3 regions of the Mycoplasma sp. P36-A1 genome follow, and region 2 is predicted to be linked to each of the others. Evidence: riboswitches for the same ligand, from Rfam matches in the RefSeq annotation. Region 2 holds a riboswitch; each other region holds the start of a gene.
The links. A riboswitch is a leader RNA that binds a small molecule or an ion and turns the genes downstream of it on or off. The one in region 2 is predicted to bind thiamine pyrophosphate.
Positions count from the first base shown of each region.

Region 1: it holds a riboswitch for thiamine pyrophosphate, as region 2 does, so the genes downstream of both, ACD762_RS04375 (energy-coupled thiamine transporter ThiT) here and ACD762_RS06365 (YkoF family thiamine/hydroxymethylpyrimidine-binding protein) in region 2, are expected to answer to the same signal.
Region 3: it holds a riboswitch for thiamine pyrophosphate, as region 2 does, so the genes downstream of both, thiD (bifunctional hydroxymethylpyrimidine kinase/phosphomethylpyrimidine kinase) here and ACD762_RS06365 (YkoF family thiamine/hydroxymethylpyrimidine-binding protein) in region 2, are expected to answer to the same signal.

Region 1 is NZ_CP168083.1:920,012-925,439, forward strand. It holds gene ACD762_RS04355 (NusG domain II-containing protein) at 1-9, shown strand, start outside; gene ACD762_RS04360 (Gx transporter family protein) at 1-500, shown strand, start outside; gene ACD762_RS04365 (hypothetical protein) at 531-1,481, shown strand; gene ACD762_RS04370 (hypothetical protein) at 1,536-2,090, opposite strand; TPP riboswitch at 2,162-2,265, shown strand; gene ACD762_RS04375 (energy-coupled thiamine transporter ThiT) at 2,330-2,818, shown strand; gene ACD762_RS04380 (hypothetical protein) at 2,850-3,599, opposite strand; gene ACD762_RS04385 (helix-turn-helix domain-containing protein) at 3,860-4,075, opposite strand; gene ACD762_RS04390 (LysR family transcriptional regulator) at 4,613-5,428, shown strand, end outside.
Region 2 is NZ_CP168083.1:1,312,617-1,318,044, forward strand. It holds gene ACD762_RS06360 (IS30 family transposase) at 1-975, shown strand, start outside; TPP riboswitch at 1,557-1,654, shown strand; gene ACD762_RS06365 (YkoF family thiamine/hydroxymethylpyrimidine-binding protein) at 1,723-2,334, shown strand; gene ACD762_RS06370 (ECF transporter S component) at 2,334-2,921, shown strand; gene ACD762_RS06375 (ATP-binding cassette domain-containing protein) at 2,921-4,330, shown strand; gene ACD762_RS06380 (energy-coupling factor transporter transmembrane component T family protein) at 4,324-5,028, shown strand; gene hpf (ribosome hibernation-promoting factor, HPF/YfiA family) at 5,102-5,428, opposite strand, start outside.
Region 3 is NZ_CP168083.1:1,806,047-1,811,474, forward strand. It holds gene thiE (thiamine phosphate synthase) at 1-537, opposite strand, end outside; gene thiM (hydroxyethylthiazole kinase) at 521-1,402, opposite strand; gene thiD (bifunctional hydroxymethylpyrimidine kinase/phosphomethylpyrimidine kinase) at 1,347-2,150, opposite strand; TPP riboswitch at 2,207-2,304, opposite strand; TPP riboswitch at 2,345-2,442, opposite strand; gene ACD762_RS08770 (hypothetical protein) at 2,502-3,041, opposite strand; gene ACD762_RS08775 (VOC family protein) at 3,253-3,639, opposite strand; gene ACD762_RS08780 (PTS sugar transporter subunit IIC) at 3,728-4,753, opposite strand; gene ACD762_RS08785 (hypothetical protein) at 5,049-5,303, shown strand; gene ACD762_RS08790 (D-alanyl-D-alanine carboxypeptidase family protein) at 5,325-5,428, opposite strand, start outside.

The DNA.
Region 1 (5,428 bases), 390 kb from region 2:
AAATTGTAACATTAGGATTATTTTTAGCAATAGCAATTATTTTAAATATTGTAGAAAACATCACAATAAACATTATTTTTATTCCAGGGATTAAACTAGGTTTAGCAAATATAAGTATGATATTTATTTTATATTTTTATGGGTATAAAGAAATGTTTGCTACTAATGTGCTAAGAATAGTAGTTGCAAATCTAATTACAGGTCAACTATTTGGTATGCCTTTTGTTATATCAATGGCGTCTGGTTTATTTAGCATGTTAATAATATTACCAATATATAAAAGTAAAGTTTTTTCTATTTATGGAATATCTATGACCCAAGCAATTACATTTAACTTTGCCCAAATAACAACAGTCTCACTTTTGTACTCATCAACAGTATTTTTCTATTATTTACCATATTTGCTACTAACTGGAGTAGTTACAGGTTTTTTAGTAGCTTTTATAGCGGTAAAAATAATCTATTTAATGAGACATACTTTAAAACCAATAAATGAATAATATATAATAAAACAAAAGGAGGAATAATCAATGAAATTTAACAATAATGATAAAACAGGAGTTTTATTTATCGTAATAGGACTATTAATGTTTTTAGCATCAATCCAAAATTTTTACAGCTTTTCTTTGTACTATGTTGTAATAAATGCATTAATCATATATGTTATTTATAGAGGAATTAGATCAACAGATATGATAATAACATTAGTAGGATTATCATTTTTAGTTATTATTAATCAAGATCAACTAGGAATTAGATTTTACAGTGATATCTATTTAATAGTAGCTGCATTTTTATTAGGAATAGGACTTAATAAAATCTTTGGATTAAAAAATACAATGTCAATGAGTGAACGTGATGATCAATTTTCTGAGTCAGTTATTGGAAAAATATTTAAAACAACACCACATGATGATTCAAAAGGTAGTTTTTTTGATGAACCAGCAAAAAAAGAAAGTAGCACTAAGAATGATAAACCATCATTTTTTAATGATAATCACACAACAGAAAGTAATGGTACATCTGATTCACTTGAAAATAAAGATATAAATAAAGATATAAATAAAGAAATGACTGAAGATACTTTTAAAGAAGAAACAGCTAGTGATTCTTCTTTAAATAATACAACAACAATACTAGAAAATGAAAATTATTATGAAAATAATGAATTAATCAATATTTTCAATAGAGATGCAAGTGTAAACTATTGTGCTAAGGCAACAGAACTTACCGATGTAAAAATAGATAACAAATTTGGAAAAACTACTTTAGATTTAACACAAACGACATTTAGTAGATTAGGTGCTTTAGTTACTATTACTAATATTAATGGTGAAATAATACTTATTATTAATAACAATGTAATTCTTAAAGATTTTGTAAATGATGAAATATCAGTTATTGATAATCAAGTAGCTAATAAAACATTAACTATTAAAGGTGAAAACAATAACGCTTCACTAATAGTTCAATATAAGTAAAAAAAAATGACATCTTAAATGTCATTTTTTTATATTAGATATACCACTTTTTATTTATGTTGTAGTATATAGAACAGTAATGTTTTGTTGGCTATATCCACTAAATGTAGCTAGCTCAATTCTTTTAATAAGATAATCAGACTCACTAATATTGACATAAAAGTATAAGACAGTATCATCATATCTATTATTAGTATATATATTGAACTGTACAGTACATCTTATAGGATTTTTAAATTTATCTATAGACAAATAACTCTTAGATGTTAAGTGATACCAATCATGTTCAATACTTTCAAAATTATAAGCTGAAATATATTGAAAAGGGACTTTTTTTATTCTTTTTGTAGGTGTAAAAGGATCAGTTTCCAATGTAGATATCAAAGGCTTGCTTAAAATAATCTTAGCATCATTATTTAATTTTAAATGTAAAGAATACAAAATAATTTTTTTAATACTATTATCAAGATTTTTGTTAACTAATAATTCATTGTATAAAAAACTGTATAAATTATTATTAATATTTTGAAGATAATTATAATCATCATTTGATAGTTGAAATGAGTCTATATCATTAAAATCGATATTTAAAAGATTTGTATTGTTCATACTAATGCTCCTTTACTTATAGCAAATTGACAATAGTTGCTATATGGTGTATTATATAAATGTAAAAAATAAATAGATTGCAGGGGTACTTATATTACATAAGTTGAGAGGAATTAATTCCGACCCTTTGAACCTGTTAGTTAATACTATCGTAGGGAGCCGCTAAAAACGACAAGCACCAATTACTGATAGATGGTGTTTTTTCTTTGCCTCGCAATCAAAAAGGAGAAAAGAATATTATGAGTACAAGAGAGTTGACACGTATTGCTCTAATTGCAGCAATCGCAACAGTATTATCATTATTTAAGGTGTTTCAAATGCCTCAGGGAGGAAGTATAACATTATATCTATTCCCATTGTATATTGCAGTAGCCAATGAAAAATTGAGAAATTGCTTTTTTGTAGGATTAGTTGTTTCAATATTACAAATGTTATTAGGTGGTCAAATGACAAACTTATTCTCCGGACTGTTTGATTACATAATTCCAGTAGTTGCAATAGTAACATGTGGAATGTTTAAACAAAATATATATGTTAATATTGCAATTGGATCAATAATTGCATTAGCATCATATACATTATCTGGAATGATCTTCTGGCAAACACCATTTGTTGCATCACTTACATACAATGCAACATACTTTATTCCAACTGTAATTGTTAATGTAATAATATTTGCTTTAGCAAATGTTCAAATTTCAAAAGCATATAAAACAATTAATAATTAAACAAAGAAAAATCCTTTTTATAGGATTTTTTTTATTTTCTGATATTTCTAAAATTTTCAATTCTTTGAAAATGAGACTCAAATTTTCTTTTAGTAACTATTTTATCTATATTATCATTTTCAAAACTTGCAATTCCTTTAATCTTCATTCCATCAGTATAATTTGAAACAACAATACCTTTAAATATAAAATCAGCATAAATTGAATTTTTTTTATCAAATTCAAAAATTGCCCATTTCTTTTTGATAGCCATTTTAGCTTGGATACCAGTTTTACGACTTTTTGTTTCATAAATTATTTTATTATCATAATCAATAATATCAGCTTCAATCCTAATAGAATTAAGTGTTATAACTCTATTACAAGAATAATTATTACCTAATACCTTTAAATCTTTAAGATAATTTAAAGCAGCTCTTTCTGCTTTATCTCCTTCTTTTTCCATATGATTGATTGATTTTTCAAATAAAAAATATGATTTTTCAAAACCGTATTGTTTAACCTTCAATTCACTCATACTTTCTACAATACTAATACGATACTTCCTTTTATTTATAGGGATATCTTTATATTTTAATCTCTTGTGAAGATTGTTTGAATTTGCATTATTTAAATTATTTGATGAACTGTTCTTATTATTTGAAAATTTAGTTTTGTGTGAGTTTGTTTTTTTATTTTTTAAAATACAATTAGCATCTTTATTATTAGCCTTTAAATTATTTGTATTTTTTTTATTATAACTTTTTTCTTTAGCATTAGCTGCAGTTTGTTCTATAATCATTTATTCACCTTCCTTATGTTTTAAATGCATCATCTGCATTTTTACTCAACAACGCCTTTATACATTATAACAAAAATTAGACATAATTATAAGTATATATCATGCATATAAGTTTAAATAAAATAAAAAAGACTGTATATTTACACAGTCTTTATACTCTTCATAGTCTACTTTTAGTCATTTTATATGATTTATCAAAAATCATATAGTTGATTAGTTGTTTGTTGTTAATTTAATCAAACTCCCAATATTTGATTATTTTAAGCGATTGAATTTACGTGATCGTTTAAAAACAACTCATCTGGTGTACATTCTAAATAACTTGCAATTTTAACTGCTAAATCATAAGAAAGTTTTCTATTACCTTTTTCAATTAAAGATAAATAGCTTTTAGAAATACAGCAATGGTTTGCTAATTCGTGAAGTGTAACTTTCTTATTTTTTCTTGTATAATGTAAAACTTCATACTTGTACATGTAAATTTTCCCCCTTTAATTCATATCTAACTACATTTTAACAAATATAATTATAAAATAAAAGCTTTTTGTCAAAAAAAGTTTTAAATAAACAATAAAACTGTATTACTTTTATTAATAAAATATTAAATATAAATAATAAATGTCTAGTTTGTTATAAATAATTACAGGTTTATACTGTTATATTGACAAAAAACTGTCATTATCTACTTATTGTTGAAATATTAGACTTGTATATTGCAAATATGTAATTATTAAATGTTTATTTAACCATACAGTAATTATAAAGTATTCAAATTAAAATATATAAAAATTATATATGTTTTTTTAGCCTTTGTTATTATTTAATGAAATTTATTATAAAATAGAAAGTCTATTTTACCTTTATTAAGCACATTTGTTCAATAGTCAAAATAATTTAAAAAATTGACAAATTAAAAATAAAGTCAATGTTAATATTTATATTTTTTGGAATTATCCATAAAAAAAACTTTTAATTGATATAAGATTATGTTATTATTTTTATGGTGATAAGAAATGGACTTAAAACAATTAAATTATTTTATAGCAGTTGTAGAAAATGATTTTAATCTATCTAAAACTTCGAAAAAGTTGAACATTACTCAACCAACGTTGTCACAGATGATTATTGAAATCGAAAAGGAATATGAAATAAAATTATTTCATAAAGAATTTGGACGTTTTAAACGTTTAACAAAAATAGGAGACAAGTTCTACCACGATGCAAAAATTATCGTGAATAAAATGGAACAGCTTAACTATGAACTAAAACAAGAAAATGATGTTTTCAAAGGTAGAGTAAAAATAGGAATTCCACCTTTAATACTTTCATTTTTATGTATTGAATCAATCCCAGCTTTTATAACTGAAAATTCAGATATAAGACTTGAGATTATAGAAGACAATGCATACAAATTGTATGATATGCTTCAAAAAAATGAAATTGATCTTGCAATAACAACAGAGCCAATCAATCATAAAGATATTATAACTAATATTATATATCGTGATATAATTGCTTGTCATGTACCAAAGGATCATGTTTTTGCTGACAAAAAATCAGTAACTTTAGAAGAAATTTCAAATGAAAAAATTATGGCATTAAGTGATAGTTATATTATCTATCATCAAATCCAAAAAGTATTTAAAAGTAATGAAATAGAAGTAGATTATTACTTTAGATCAGGACAATGGGATTTATTGTTATATATGGCATCATATGTTAATGGGGTTGCTTTATTACCAAAACCATTCTTTGAATTAAATGGTTCAAGTAATACAGTTGCAGTTGACATAAAACCAGAAATACCTTGGGAAATTGTTATTGCATAT
Region 2 (5,428 bases):
GGTGTTTGTAATGGATGTGTTGATATAGTTAGCTGTAGATATACTAGGTATAGATATGATGCGAAAAGAGCTCAAAATGAATATGAGTATTCACTTGTAGATTCACGTATAGGTGTAAACCTTACTACTTCTCAAGCTTCAATTATCGGTTCTATTATCAAACCTTTAATAAATAATGGACATTCTCCATATGCGATTATTAAATCTAATGATAATTTAAATATTTGTGAAAAGACACTCTATAATTATATTTCTAATGGAGTCTTTTCTAAAGATGGTTTAATAGATCTCGATTTAAGATGTAAAGTATCAAGAAAAGTAAAAAAAATTAAATCAAAGCCAAGAAATAATAGAGCTTATTTAACCAACAGAAAGTTTAATGACTTTGAAAAATATTTATTGGAACATGCTTCATCCTCTGTAGTAGAAATGGATACAGTATATAATAATATATCAACTGGTCCATTTATTCAGACTTTTTATATTAGAAAATTCAAAATTATGATTGGGGTCTATCAAAATGAAAAATCTATGGAAGCAATGGTAAATGGTCTAAAATATTTAAAGTCTTTACTTGGAGATGACTTATATAAAAATATATTTCAGGTGATTTTAACAGATAGAGGTAGTGAATTTTATGCAACTGATAAAATTGAAGAATTAGGTAGTAAATTATTTTATTGTGATCCAATGGCTTCATATCAAAAAGCAAATGTTGAAAGAGGCCATGTAACATTGCGATATATATTGCCAAAAGAAAAAGATCTAAATAATCTTGGCTTAAAATCACAAGAAGATTTAGATCTAATCTTTTCACATATTAATTCATATCCAGTTGAAACTTGTAATGGTAAATCACCAATTAATTATATGAAATATTTTATTGATAACACCAATGAAATATTACAATTACTAAAAATTAGTGAAATAGAACCTTCAAGTATAATACTTAAGCCAAAACTTATAAAGAAATAAACCGTAACGAATTAATATCAAAATAAGCGAAATTCTATCGAATGAATGAATACATACATAGTAGAAGTTAGTGTTACAACATTACAAAATTACAAAACTACTATGATTTTCAGTGTGTAGAAATTAGTCTTACTTTGAATATAAGTATACCACTATAGATAAGTATTGAAAGTAAACATCACTAAAAAAACACCTTTTAATCGTTAGATATAGAATTTAGTATTACATGAACCATCTATAGCCTAAGTGTAGAATTAAGTTTTACACTTTACCAAGCAATTTTAACTCAGCTTCTCTATTCTATCATATCTTTATATTTATTACTAGAAGTAATTATAAAACAATTAGTAAAATATTATTATCTTATGTTTTATGTGATTATGTAGCTGAATCATTATTTATTTAAATTTTTAGTTTATATAATATTAAAATTGTTTTAAAAACATAATTATGAATATAACTATAATAGTAGTAATACATAATTCAGCCTGAAAAAAACTTTAGTTAACCATTATTTTACGATATTTTTATTTTACTAGTCTTTTTTTGTGTTATATTTATTACATACAATTTAATACATTCTTTTCCACTAGGGGCGCTTAATGCTGAGATGGTCTTTTCCTGTCCCTTTGAACCTGATTTGGTTAGTACCAACGTAGGGAAGTGATTACGATTTAACACGTAACCGTTTTTGTTCAGTGGAATAAGCACGGTTTTTTTGTATATAAATTTTTTGGAGGTATTAAAATGCAAAACAAAGCACAATGTGGTTGCACTGGTAATATTAATATTACTGGTTGCCGTCTATCGTATTATCCTATGTCTAATGATTATGTCAATATAATATTAGATGCTGTTAAAGATGTAGATTCAAGTAAGGTTTATAGTAAAACTGATTTATTTTCAACAATGTATCGTGGAAGTCAATCTTATGTAGTACATACTGCTAAGCAGTTATTTACTAATGCTTATCACAAAGATATTCATAGTGTTTGTGAATTAACTTTTTCTAAAGGCTGTCCTGGAGATGTTGATGCTGATGTTATTATTCAAGAAAATGAGCTGGATAATTTAGATGTAAAAACTGATGATTCTTTTCTAGTACATGCTAAGTATTCTTTTTATGTTTTTGGAGATAATGATTATATGAAAGAAATTATGTATATTGTAGAACTTGCAAATAAATATAATTTAAAACCTACTAGTGATCACTATGTAACTCTTTTAACTGGTTCTGCTAAAGATATGTTTGATTATTTCAATGAAGTTTTAAGTTATTCTTTTAAAAACTTGAATCACTATGTTTTAGAAGCAACTTTAAGTGTAAACAGTCCTAGTTTAAAAGGAGAAACTCTATAATGAAAAATATGTATAAATGGGAATTAAAAGACATAATTATGATTGGTCTAATTTCAATTATTTTTGGAATTATTTATTTAGGAGCTGTTCATATTGGTATTTATTTAGGAGTTTTACTAACACCTCTTGGTTTAGGTATCTTAGCTAATGAATTTATTTTTGGAATTTGGTTTATGGCGGCAACACTTGCTGTTTATATTATTAGAAAACCAGGAGTTGCTACAATAGCTGAAATGCTTGCAGCTTTAATTGAAGTTTTTTTAGGAAACATGTATGGCCCAATTATTTTTGTGTCTGGTTTAGTTCAAGGTATTGGTTCTGAAGCAGCTTTCTTTGCAACTTCATATAAAAGTTATTCAATGAAAACTTTTACTATATCTGCTTTAGGTGCAACAATTACAAGCTTTATTTGGGGATTCTTCCGTTCTAATTTTACAGGTATCTCTATTGGAATGTTAGTTGCGATTTTTGTAATTAGATTTATTTCAGCTTGGTTTTTTAGTGGATTTTTAGTTAAAAAATTAGTAGATGCATTAGCTAAGACTGGTGTTTTAGAAAACTATGAAATAAACAACAATGAAGTCTAATGTCTTTAGTTATAAAAGATTTCAGTTTATCATTTAAAGAATATACTTTATTTAATAAATTAAATCTTGAATTTGAAAATAATTCTTTCAATCTAGTTACTGGTGTTAGTGGAAGTGGAAAATCTACATTGTTTCATTTCATTTCTAATTCTTTAAATAAATCTTCAATTAAATTTGAAGGTAATGTTTTTATTGATGATATTGACTTATATGAATTAAATAATCAAGATAGATGTCATTATTTATCTTTGATGTTTCAAAACCCTGATTTACAGTTTTGTATGGATACTGTTGAAAATGAACTAATATTTTGCTTAGAAAATATTAATTGTGATCCCTTATTAATTAAAGATAAAGTTATGAATGCTTTAAACTTTGTAAATATCTGCCATTTGCAAACTAGAGTGCTTTCAACTTTATCTGGAGGTCAAAAACAGTTAGTTGCTTTAGCATGTAATTATATACTTGATAGTGATGTCTGGTTGTTAGATGAACCTTTTGCCAATGTTGACCCTGACACAACTAGACTACTGATCAAGAAATTAGTACAACTACAACACGATAAAAATAAAACTATTATTATTATCGATCACAAAATTGATAAATTATTAGCTTTCAGTGATAATATATATGTCTTAGATAATAAAACAATAACAGTATATAATAAAGATAATTATCCTAATACTGAAAACTATAATTTTATTTATCCTAATTTACATACCAAAGAAGTATTATTTGAACTAGAAAATTTTATACCTTTATTAAAGGATAATAGTGAAGCTAATGTCTGTTTAACTACTAAAATATATCAAGGTAGCATTATTGCTATTACTGGTGTAAGTGGTATTGGAAAAAGTAGTTTTTTAAACAGTTTAGCTGGTATGAATAGTTATAAGGGTAAAGCATTGTATAAAAAGACTGACTTATGTAAATTTAATAAAAAAATTTATTATAAAGATATAGGTTATGTTTTCCAAAACCCTATTGATCAATTTCTAACTAATAATTTAAAGCAAGAATTAGAACTGTCTTTAAAAAACTTTATGGATGAAACAAAGATAGCAAGTACTATTTTAAATGTTTTAAATAACTTAAGTTTAGCAAATAAAGAAGATTTATCTCCCTATAAATTAAGTCAAGGACAACAAAGAAGGTTTGCATTATCTTTAATAACTAGTAGAAATGTACAATTATTGCTATGTGATGAGCCAACATATGGTCAAGATTATAATAATGTAATTAAAGTTATTAATATGCTAATTGATAAGAATAATCATAATAATACTACAATTATTTATACTACTCATGATTATGAATTGGCCAGTGCTTTTTCACATGTTCATTTACACTTTACTAATGATGGTATTCAATTATTGAAAAATACTATAGATGGTGATATATCATGCTAAATATATTAAACCCTTCAATAAAATGTTTATTATTTTTAATAACAGGCTTAGTTTTAGCTTTTCAAAGTAATATTTATTTTGATTTAGCTTTATTATCATTCTTAATAGTATGCCTTTTGTTGTCTAAAATAAATTATTTAACATTTATTAAAACATTCTTAATTGTTTCAATTGCCTGTTTAAGTTTATATTTTTCAGCAAGTAATTTTTATGCCTTAGAAAACCAAAGTAATATTGCCTTTTTTAATATTGTTACTGATAGTAAAAGTATGTATGCCTTTGAGCTTGTAGCACGAACTTATGGTTATTTTATGCTAGGTGCTGCCTTTACTTTAACTACTGATGTAATAGATTTTTCTTATTCAATGCAACAGCAATTAAAATTACCACCAAAATTTGTTTATGGTATAATTGCTTGCCTTAATATGATGCCTCTTTTAAAAAATGAATATTTTAAACTAAAGTATAGTTTTAAAGCTCGTGGTTTAAACCCTTCTTTACTTAATATTAATTTATATTTACCCTTGCTTGTAAAATCGGTTTATTATTCAAATGCGCTTGCTTTAGCTATGGAATCTAAAGGTTTTAGTGATGATGCTTTACGTAGTTGTTATCATAAAACTAATATTAATTGGTATGATTATTTATTCATATTATTATTTAGTCTATTTATTATTGTTATTAGAATTATATTATAAAAATTAAAATAACCTAAAAAAATGGTATTACTTTAAAAGTAATACCATTTGTTGTTATGTAAGTAATATATATTTAATTTGTTTCTATTACACCATATCCACCATTTTTACGTTTGTAAATAAGATGAATATTTTCAGTTTCAATGTCTCTATAAATATAGAAATCATGATGTAACATTTCCATTTCTAAGATTGCTGTTTCAACATCTTTTGCCTCTGGAGTTATATGTTTAGTTCTTACAATTTCCTCTTCTTCTTCTAAGTATAGATCTTCTGGTGCTTCTAAGAAAGCAGGATCTAAAGCAAGTCCTAATTTTTCTTTTTCTTTACGATGTTTCTTGAATTTTGTTTTTAATTTTCTAACTTGTCTTTCAAGTTTATCAACTACTCTATCAATTGC
Region 3 (5,428 bases), 490 kb from region 2:
ATTAGTATTTCTAAGTTTATCTATTGTTTGCTCATTTATACCACCAATAGCTACTACTGGTATTTTTAGATTTTTTTTAATATTTATTAGTGTTTCAATTGAAACATTGCTAGCATCATCTTTTGTTTTAGTAGTAAATACTGCACCTACTCCTACATAATCAGCTTTATCAATTTCTGCTTGTTTAGCTTCTTTAAGGTTACTAACAGATATTCCTAATATTTTATTTTTTCCAATTAATTTTCTAACTATCTTAGCATTTAAATCTTTTTGTCCTACATGTATACCATCGGCATCTATTGCTAAAGCAATATCTACTCGATCATTAATTATTAATGGAATTTGATACTTTAGACATACTTTTTTTATTTTCATTGCCTGGTTATAAAATTCTAGACTATCTAGGTTTTTTTCTCTTAATTGTATTATGCTACAACCACCTTGAATTGCTTGTTCTACTGCATCTTCTAGTTTTGTTACACTCATTATTTTTGAATCTGTCACTAAATATAAACTATAATTAATGTTTGATTTCATTTATCTTACACTTTTCATTAAATATTACTTCATCAATTTTACTGACTGCATCTATTATTCCGATGTGAAAGCTACCTAATCCTGCATCTATGTTTCTTTCTAAGGAAATTTCTCCTGCAATACCCATTACTGAAATTGCTGTTGCACAAGCACTTAAATAGTCATCTTTATTTGCTGCTAAGCAAGCTGCTATAAGAGATGTTAACATACATCCTGTTCCAGTTACTTTAGCTAGTTGTTCTACTCCATTATGTATTTCGATGCTTTTTTCACTATTGCTTATTACATCAATTTCTCCTGTTATAGCTACAATACAGTCTAATTTTTTTGCTAGGTTTCTAGCTATCTCTACTTTGTTATCATTTCTTTTAATATCTTGTTCTGATGCATCTACACCTTTTGTTTTAGAATTTAATCCTGCAATAAAGCTTATTTCTGATATATTCCCTCTTAATACTGTTATTTTGACTCTGTTTAATATTCTAGATATTGCTTCATCTCTTAATTCTGATGCTCCTACTCCTACTGGATCTAGTACTACAGGAATATCTAATTGATTAGCTCTTTCACCTGCTTTTATCATTGCTAAGATTGTTCTTTGGTTAAGTGTACCTATATTCAATACTAAAACTGAACTAATGCTAACTATTTGTGCTACTTCTTTTATATCATCTGCCATTAGTGGTGAAGCACCTATGCTTAATGTTATATTGGCACAATCATTAACACTTACATAGTTTGTAATATGGTGTACTAATGGTTTTATATCTTTTACATTTTTTAAATTATTTGTATATTGGTTCATTTTTCTAGTCTTCTTTCTTTTGATTTTGATATAAATTATAAAAGTGGTTTGTTGGTCCATGACCACTTCCAATATTAAGTGAATGTTTAATTGCAGTTGTTACATATTTTTTTGCTTGTGCAACTGCTTCATTTAAAGATAATCCTTTTGCTAAATTAGATGCAATTGCTGAAGAATAAGTACATCCTGTTCCATGCGTATTTTTTGTATTTATTCTTTCTGCTTTATAGTAATAAAAATTTTTTCCATCATATAAGATATCTGTAGCATCTTCTTTACTGTGTCCACCTTTTATTAACACTGCTTTTGCCTTCATATTTATTATTATTTTAGCTGCCTTTTCCATATCTTTATGATTTTCTATTTTCATTTGAGCAATTTCTTCTGCTTCGGGGATATTAGGTGTTATTAAATCAGCTATCGGCAGTATTACTGCTTTCAGTGTTTCTATACTGTCTCTTGCCATTAAAGCACTTCCGTTCTTAGCAAACATTACTGGATCAACAACTATATTTTTTGCCTGATATTCTTTTAACTTTATAGCTACTGTATTCATAATTTCTTTACTTGATAACATTCCTATTTTGACTGCTTCTGGTCTTAAGTCTTCAAATATCGCTTCTATTTGTTTATTAATTATATCGATATTTATATCTTGATAATCCAAAACTGTCTGGGTATTTTCTGCAACTACTGAACAAACCACTGACATTCCAAATAATTCATGTGCTGAAAAGGTTTTGATATCAGCCTGAATTCCAGCACCGCCACTGCAATCTGATCCTGCAATACTTAATATTGGTTTCATTAATATGCCTTCTTTCTATATAAATAAAAAATGATGCCCTGTATAAAGCACCATCATATTTTCAATGGTTTGCTTCCTACACTAGTGTTAACTAACAGGTTCAAAGGGTCAAGTTTAACTTTCTCAACGATCAATCGTTCCCCTGCAAACATAATTATTTTGTTTTAAATATAAAAAGCTCCAAAAAGGAGCTTAAATTTTAATTTACTGCTTCCTTCGCTAGTGTTAACTATCAGGTTCTAAGGGTCAGGTTTTACCTTCTCAACGATTAATCGTTCCCCTGCATTCATTTTATATATATTATTAGTTTACCATTAGAATATGCCTTTGTAAATATTAGTATAAGGAATTTTATTTTTTAGACTCTTTAAATGCTGATACATTTATGTGTACTGTATCTGCTTTCTTGCTTGCAACTGTTGTAAATGTTACACCATTTATTATTGTTTCTTTACCTGTTGCAGCAATTATTTTATCCATGTCTTTTGCTGTTAGTTCTTTAATTGTCTGTGATTTAAGCAGTGTATTTACTTCTTTTAAAAGGGCTGCTGTTTCTTTTTTAGGAGCGATGTAATCTACTGATGTTAATCCTATATTATCTTTATACTTTCCTATTGTTATTTCTATTTTATTTTTTTCTCCACTAAAATATCCCTTTTTTTCTTCAGGTAATTTTTTAAATTCTTTTATTACAGCATCATAATATGTACTACTTTTAAAAATGTTATCACTTTTGTTTTTGTCTGAATCAAAAGCTACTTCTTGACTTGTAGCCTTTGCATCTGCTTTGGTTTCTGTTTTAGTATCTGCTTTTTTTTCGGCTTTTTTTTGCCCACATGCTGTTGCGATAATGCATATGCATACTATTGCAAATATTTTTTTAAATTTCATTTTATTTCTCCTTTTTATCAATTTTACTTATTATATCTCCTTTCTTTTTCTTAATAATATAGTAGCAAATTCATTAATTAAAAGTCCTTATTTTTTTCTTAAGTTACTCTTACTTTTTAGTAACAATTATCATAAAATATTTAGATTTATTATTTTTAATATCACTCTAGGTAATAAAAAAAACGCTTTTTAAAGCGTCTTGATATTATCTTTATTCTTTTATCTGATGTAACATCCATAAATAGCCAAATTCATCTTTAAACATTGAGTTAGTTACTTTATATTCTTTCATCTCTTTTATTGGTTGTATTTCAATACATCCAAGTCTTAGTGCTTTTTTATGAACTTCTTCTATATTTAAAACGACTACATTAAACCATATTGGCATATAAATATCTGGTTTTGGTGCATGTAAATGGTATTCTTCATTTTCGTCTAACATATGAAATCTTGTGTTAAATATTTTGAATACTACTTCGTTTAAGCCTACTTCTAAGTTTGTTTTCTCTAATAGTTCTACATCAAAAATGCTTTGATATATTTTGATGGCTTGTAAACTATCTTTTACTATGAAATCAATTTCTACTCCTGTATACATAAATTACCTCCCTGTTTGTACTTCTTATATTTATTATACAATATTGTGTTAAATTATAATAGACTTTACATTTAAGTTTTTTATAATATTAAAGATTTACTTTATAGTCTAGATTAGTTACTAGCTTTAATTTGTATTTAAATAGATAATTTAGTATTAAGGCTACTATAAATGGTGCAACTGCAAATGCCATAATTGTTGTTACAATGTTATTTAGGTTATATCCAACTATACTTAAATGTGTAATTGGTCCTATTAAACCACAAGTACCAAACCCTGCTGATAATGAAGTTCCTTGAATGTTTAAATATACTCCTAATGTTGATGTTATAGCTGATGCAAGTGCACCAGGTATTATCATTTTAGGATTTTTTATAAAGTTTGCCATTAGTAGTTTTGGTGATCCTAATATTATAGCAATAGATGTTCCTAGCCCATTTTGTTTATAGCTTAGTGTTGCTAGTGTTATTGCCATTGTTGCGATTCCTAGTGTTGCAATTCCACTTGCATTTCCTGTAATTGAAATTAGTAGGGCTATTGCTACAGATGATATAGGTGATACGATTATAATTCCAAAACTAACTGCTATGAGCACTGCCATAATATAAGGTTGTAATTGCATAAAATATTGTATTGAAGTACCTATAGCTTGTGATATTAGTCCAATAGGTGCTGCCGTGTAGTAACAGATTAAACTTGTTACAAATACTGTTATTGCTGGTAATAATATTAGTTTATATGCTTTAAGCTTAGGTCCTATGTAAGTGATTATTATTAATGCAATGATGGCTCCTATTGCCATATTTATGATATCTCCTGTTCCTTTTATTAAGAACATTCCTTCTTCATTAATACCTTTTAATACACCACCTGCCATAAATGTTGATGCTATTAGTGATGCGCCACTTATTATATCTAGTTTATAGTTATAGGCTATACATGCTCCTATACTAACTCCCATTAAAGAATTAGCTAAACTTAAATATGGACTTATATAATTTAGTTCTAATAGTTTGGCTATTTGTCCAAATACAGCATCTGGCATTAATGCTATTACTACTCCAATACTCATTCCATTTAATATTTTAAATAAATGGTCTTTTATTAATGTCATTCTTTTTCTTACCTTTGTCTTTCTTTTAGTTTATTTGTTTTATAAAAAATACCACAGTTATCCTTATTGTGACAACTAATTAATGTTCTTTAGAATGATTTTCACTTTTTTTTAACGTAGTATCTATATTAATGAAAATTATCTTACTAGAATAAAATATGTGTTTATAGCTATTTTTTATCATTTATCTTTTATTATTTTGTGATGTTTAGATAACATTTGTATTAAAGATAAATTTTGATTTTTAACATTAAGTAAATATGGTATAATACTCATATTCGCAAGGGGGTATTATATGAAAATATTTTTTTCTAGTATTTTAATGATTATCTATGTTATTTTGATTGCTTTAACTTTGTTTATTTTACCTAATTCTGTTCACGCTCATTTAAGTAAGTATACTGCTTTATTATTAATTGTTCCATCTTTAGCTCTTGGGTATAAATATGCTTTTAATAGTAATTCTGATAATAAGCTTGCCATTCGATTATTTATTGTAATATGGATTATATTATTAATTTTAATTGCTTTAGGTATTGTTAATTTATAATAAAAAGGACTAATGTCCTTTTTATTTTTTGTAGATATCACTTATAAATTCGATTGCTTTTGCAAATATTCCTTTGTTTTGTACTTCATTAGCTACTACTACCTTTGTATTATTAATTGGTGTAT